One region of the Staphylococcus argenteus genome, then DNA from elsewhere that is predicted to be linked to it. Evidence: riboswitches for the same ligand, from Rfam matches in the RefSeq annotation. Region 1 holds a riboswitch; the other holds the start of a gene.

Region 1 (3,249 bases):
TGGAAAATAAATCAAATAAAGACACAGAATCAGAAACAGAAACGAAATCTGTTCCAGAAGAAATGGAAGCTTCAAAATATGTTGGGCAAGGTTTCCAACCACCTGCAGAAAAAGATGCGATTGAATTTGCGAAGAAACATAAAGATAAAATTGCTAAACGAGGCGAACAATTTTTTATGGATAACTTCGGTCTAAAAGTTAAAGCTACCAATGTTGTAGGTAGTGGCGATGGTGTAGAAGTATTCGTTCATTGTGATGACCACGATATCGTATTTAATGCGAGTATTCCATTTGATAAATCGATCATAGACAGTAATAGTTCATTAAGAAGTGAGGATAAAGGTGATGATATGAGTACTTTAGTTGGTACAGTACTCAGTGGCTTTGAATATCGAGCACATAAGGAAGAGTTGGATAATTTAACAGAAGTTTTAAAAGAATATAAAAGTAAATATAAATATACTGGTTATACTGAAAATGCAATTATGAAAACGCAGAATAGTGGTTTTAGAAATGAATATTATTATTTGACTGCTGTTCCATATACTCTAGATGAATATAAAAAGTATTTTCAACCCTTAATCAAAGAGAATGATAAGTCTTTTAGGGATGGTATGAAAAACTCAAAAAAACAACTTAAAGATAAATCTCGTCCATATGTTGTTACAACTTTATTTAGCACTAAAGACAATTACACAAAAGACAATACAATAGACGAGATGATTGATTTTTCTGAAGTACTAAAAAAGAAAAAGAATATTCCTCATGATTTGAATGTTTCTCTTCAAATTGCTGATAAATATATTAACACAACAAGACCTAATTATAGTAAGAAAGATTCAATAGAAGTAGGAGTATTTAATCATGAAAAAGGCAACGTTAATAATTAGTTTTTCTTATAGGTAATAAAAGGGTAGTGTCAAAAAAGTATCTAAAAATTGCCATCCCCAAAACCTATCAAACCTATCCAGCCAATGAACTTAAATCACCAATGCATCATGCAACACCAACGTAACTATGCTCTAATTTAAGCATAGTTATTGAGGTTTTGTGATATATAGTATAAAATTAATGAGAATTAAATTTAATAATGTTAAATTCATCTTCGGGGTCGGGTGTAATTCCCAACCGGCAGTAAATTAAGCCTGCGACCTGCTAGTATGTTTCATATTAGTGGCTGATCTAGTGAGATTCTAGAGCCGACAGTATAGTCTGGATGGGAGAAGATGGAGGTTTTTTGTTGTGCAATAATCCTCCTATTCTTACGAGATGAATGGAAGGAGAAAATTGAATATGCAACAAAATAAACGTCTTATCACTATAAGTATGTTGAGCGCAATTGCGTTTGTGTTAACTTTTATCAAGTTTCCTATACCATTTCTGCCACCATACTTAACTTTAGATTTTAGTGATGTACCGTCATTACTGGCAACATTTACATTTGGACCAGTTGCCGGAATCATTGTAGCGCTAGTCAAAAATTTATTAAATTACTTATTTAATATGGGTGATCCAGTTGGACCGTTTGCTAACTTTTTAGCGGGCGCAAGTTTCTTATTAACTGCATACGCCATCTATAAAAATAAACGTTCAACAAAATCTTTGGTTACTGGATTAATCATCGCAACAATTGTTATGACTATTGTGTTGAGTATCTTGAACTATTTCGTTCTATTACCTTTATACGGAATGATTTTCAATTTAACTGATATCGTAAATAATCTTAAAGTAATCATTGTGTCAGGAATTATACCATTCAATATTATCAAAGGTATCGTCATTTCTATTGTATTTATTTTGCTATATAGAAGGCTGGCGAATTTCTTGAAAAGAATTTAATAAACTTTAATCAAAATAATTACACATAAAAATATAAGCAGGCAACTATCAATTAACGATAGCATACCTGCTTTTTATATTGAGTATTAATCACAACGCATCAATTTATTCATATTTTAAAGCGTCCCCATCAAATGATTCGTCTGCAATTTTAATAGAATCTGTAGGGCAACCATCTAATGCATCTTCCATGTCTTCATATAATTCTTCTGGTACTTCTGCAGTACCTTGGTTATCGTCAAGGATTACGAAAGCAATACCTTCGTCGTCGTAATCATATATATCTGGCGCTGCTGCACCGCATGCACCACATGCAATACAAGTATCCATATCAACGATTGTATATTTTGCCAATGTCTTCGCCTCCTTTGATAAAAATGCTAAAATAGTAATGTGACTAAAATTTTAGACAGCATCTTTTTTATTTTCAAATTATCCGTTTTACAGAGTGAGGGTTAAACTTGCAACACATTATAAAAACAGCATTACAACAAACATTTAACTATAAAACAAATAAAAGTATTTACAATATATTAGTCGGTAAGAAATCTCACCAAACCTTTTTTGACGCTTGTAGTCAACAACAGTTGTCATTATATCATAGTTTACCACTATTAAAATATCCGTCTTTTGAGCTATTTTTAGAAAATATTAATGAATTTAACTCTAAAATAGAAATTGCTTTGCATCCAAGGTTTACATTTGAAAGCATGGTGCAAACATTTCAGGCAATACAACTATTAGTTCAGACGATGTCTAATATTAAGCAACAAGAATTTCAATTTATTCCAATCTCTCAAAATAATAAGATACAAGAAACAGTGAAAATTGTCTATAACCATATTAAAGAAAAAGAATTACAAAGTGATTTTGAAAATGAATTGCATAATTTATTTAAAGCAATTGAAGTTAAAGGACCTTGTTATTTACATTATTATTTGCAAGGCTATGATGAGCCAATGTATACACGACAGCAAGTGAGTTTAATAGAACAAATATCACAGCAACAGTTATTTGAGTACGAAATGAATAATTTAGTGGCAATGATGTTTGAATTAGAAAGTGATGACTATACAGTTTTATCAAGTTTAATAATGAAACCTACATTATCAAATCAGACATTTATTACTTATACAAAATTACTTGAACCCGTTTCAATGGAAAGCATTGCTTCACAACAGCAAGTTAAAATTAATACAATAGAAGATCATGTGTTAGAAATTTTAATAAAAGGTTATATGTCAAATTATGATGACTATGTTGATGACGCACTAATGCAGCAATTTTTTAATTTTTATCAGCAACATCGTGGTGAACGATTAAAATATTACAAAGATAAATTTGACTCACTTTCATACTTCCAAATAAAAGTATTGATTGTTGGAATTGAAAGAGGTGATCTCAATGTTG
Region 2 (3,249 bases), 310 kb from region 1:
GGAACTAAAGGATATATTGCGACACCTTATCCTACCTATCATACTTTAGACGAAGTTAACGATGATGATGAAATTGCTATTGTGGGTACAGGTCTTGCAAGCTTGGATGTCGTTCGATACGTAGCTGCACACCATCCAAAATTACCAATTACAATGACAAGCCGTTCTGCTAATTTACCTAGTGTGCGTGGCACAATGATTGATATTAAATTTAATTATTTAACAAAAGAGAAGTTGAATGAAATTAAGAAAATACATTTCGGTAATGCGCCCCTTGATACTTTAGTTTCATTATTTTTAAAAGAGTGTGATGACTACAATATAGACTTTATAAAGTTAGTCAAAAGACGTACAGGAAATCATATTCAGGACTTAAAATATGATTTAAATAATCCAAAAGAGATGGGAATATTTCAAAGTATTATCGAACATTTAAAAGAAAATTTAAATTGGATATGGAATAGTTTGAATATCGAAGATCAGTATAGATTTAACAATAAGTATAGTAAAATCATTCAATTAAATTCTAATCCGATGCCACCAAGAACAGCTAAGCTAATCATTCAGTTAATTGAAAATGAGTCTTTAATATTAAAAAAAGGTTTGGATGATATAGTTTATAATAATAATTTGTATCACTTTTCATACAATAATCAAGAAATAAAAGATGTATTCAATGTTGTGATTAATGCAACTGGTGCAAAAAATCATTTATCTGAATTAGATGAAGATGACCAGTTAATGAAAAATCTTGAGAACAGACAAATTGTACAAGCGCATCCAATGGGTGGGATACAAATCATACCTGAAACTAATCAAGTCATTAGTCCTAGATTTGGCACATTGACTAATATGATAGCAATAGGACAAATGACAAATGGTGTTAATAAACTGCGCAATGGTGTGAAGATGATTGTTGAACAAGTTGCGAATACAGTGTCTCAATTATATGAAGTGTTAGAATCTTATGAACAACAAAATCATCTTAATTGATAAAATGGCATACTATATTTTATATAAATCTAAACTGAAATGAATAGAGAGTGTGTTCAAAAAAAACAAAAATCAACTTTTTGAATATAATGTTTTTAAATAACTAAATACGTATATTCAAACCGACATTAATTGTATTTTCTGAAAACATATAGTATCATTTTAAACGTAGTAGACATACTATAAACTCAAATGATCTATAACAATTTCATAAATAATTCTTTCGGGGCAGGGTGAAATTCCCAACCGGCAGTAAATTAAGCCTGCGACCCGCTAATATTTTGTATATTAGTGGCTGATCTAGTGAGACTCTAGAGCCGACAGTTAAAGTCTGGATGGGAGAAAGAATATCAGTTATCGACACAGATAATGTAGCGTATTTGTAAAATTAATTACAAATAGGCTTATTTAACGATATATTTTTACTCCTTGCATCGGATTTTTTGATGTGAGGATTTTTGTTTATAGAGGTGATAATTTGAGTCAATTTATGGATTACGCGATTCAACTTGCGAACATGGTACAAGGGCAAACGGGTGTTAATCCTCCTGTTGGTGCAGTTGTAGTTAAAGAAGGTAGAATTGTAGGTATCGGTGCACACTTGAAGAAAGGTGACAAACATGCAGAAGTTCAAGCTTTAGACATGGCCAAACAAGATGCCGTTGATGCAACTATTTATATCACGTTAGAACCATGTAGCCATTTTGGTTCTACGCCACCATGTGTTAATAAAATTATAGAGTGCAAAATTGCCAAAGTAATTTATGCTACAAAAGATGATTCGTTAGATACACATGGTGATGATAAATTACGCGCTAGTGGTATTGAAGTAGAGTGTGTTAATGATGAACGTGCTGCGCGTTTATATAGTGATTTTTTCAAAGCGAAAGCACAGCAAATACCACAAGTTACTGTAAAAGTTTCTGCAAGTTTAGATGGTAAACAAGCTAATGACTATGGACAAAGTCAATGGATTACGAATAAAGAGGTTAAACAAGATGTCTATCAATTAAGGCATAACCATGACGCTGTGTTAACAGGTCGTGGCACGATCGAATTAGATAATCCGCAATATACAACACGTATTCAAGATGGAAAAAATCCAACAAAGATAATTTTGTCAAAGTCCGGAAATATTAGTTTTAATAAACAAATTTACCAAGATGAATCAACGCCAATTTGGATATATACTGAAAATCCAAATTTAACAACGAATAAAACACATGTTGAAATTATTTATTTGAAGTCATGTGATTTAACAACAATACTTCATGATTTATATAAAAAAGGTGTTGGTACTTTGCTAGTCGAGGCAGGGCCAACGATTACTTCAGAATTTCTCCAATCTAATTTTATAGATGAACTTATTCTCTATTTTGCCCCGAAATTAATTGGCGGATCTGGAAATTATCAATTTTATCAAACGAATAAAGTGATGGAAATTCCAGACACAAACCAATTTGAAATTGTTCATTCCGAGTTATTAAATCAAAATGTCAAATTAACTTTACGAAAGAAGTGATGATGCATGTTTACTGGCATCGTTGAAGAAATAGGTGTCGTTAAAAATGTACAAATTCGTCAATCGGTAAGAACGATTGAAATTGAAGCACATAAAATTATTGAAGATATGCATATTGGTGATTCGATTAGTGTGAATGGTGCATGTTTAACAGTTATTGATTTTAGTCCAACCTCTTTTACTGTACAAGTTATTAAAGGTACTGAAAATAAAACCTATTTAGCAGATGTGAAACGACAGTCTGAAGTGAATCTAGAACGTGCAATGAGTGGTAACGGTAGGTTTGGTGGTCACTTTGTATTAGGTCATGTCGATGAACTTGGAACAATTTCTAAAATAAACGAAACTACAAATGCCAAAATTATTACTATCCAATGTTCTAATAATATTATTGAACAATTAGTTAAACAAGGTTCAATAACTGTAGATGGTGTGAGCTTGACAGTTTTTGATAAGCATGCAAATGCATTTGATATTCACCTTATTCCCGAAACAAGACGTTCTACAATTTTAGCGTCAAAAAAAATAGGTGATGATGTACATTTGGAAACGGACGTACTGTTTAAATACGTTGAAAATATTTTAAATAAAAACAACAATCATTTAACTGCGGATAAATTAAGAGCATTTGGATTTTAGGAGGGGTATTATGCAATTCGATAATATAGAGAGTGCTTTAGCAGCTCTGAAAAATGGTGAAACAATTATCGTGGTTGATGATGAAAATCGTGAAA

The links. Region 1 has a riboswitch for FMN ahead of SAMSHR1132_RS06945 (ECF transporter S component). Riboswitches for the same ligand answer to the same signal wherever they lie in the genome.
Region 2: another riboswitch for FMN. It lies ahead of ribD (bifunctional diaminohydroxyphosphoribosylaminopyrimidine deaminase/5-amino-6-(5-phosphoribosylamino)uracil reductase RibD); the one in region 1 lies ahead of SAMSHR1132_RS06945 (ECF transporter S component).

What each region holds. Positions count from the first base shown of each region.
Region 1 is NC_016941.1:1,484,339-1,487,587, reverse strand. It holds gene SAMSHR1132_RS06950 (DUF1672 domain-containing protein) at 1-890, shown strand, start outside; FMN riboswitch at 1,098-1,232, shown strand; gene SAMSHR1132_RS06945 (ECF transporter S component) at 1,294-1,839, shown strand; gene SAMSHR1132_RS06940 (ferredoxin) at 1,945-2,193, opposite strand; gene SAMSHR1132_RS06935 (helix-turn-helix domain-containing protein) at 2,301-3,249, shown strand, end outside; gene SAMSHR1132_RS06930 (RecQ family ATP-dependent DNA helicase) at 3,244-3,249, shown strand, end outside.
Region 2 is NC_016941.1:1,796,321-1,799,569, reverse strand. It holds gene SAMSHR1132_RS08455 (FAD/NAD(P)-binding protein) at 1-993, shown strand, start outside; FMN riboswitch at 1,209-1,344, shown strand; gene ribD (bifunctional diaminohydroxyphosphoribosylaminopyrimidine deaminase/5-amino-6-(5-phosphoribosylamino)uracil reductase RibD) at 1,472-2,515, shown strand; gene SAMSHR1132_RS08445 (riboflavin synthase) at 2,522-3,154, shown strand; gene SAMSHR1132_RS08440 (bifunctional 3,4-dihydroxy-2-butanone-4-phosphate synthase/GTP cyclohydrolase II) at 3,165-3,249, shown strand, end outside.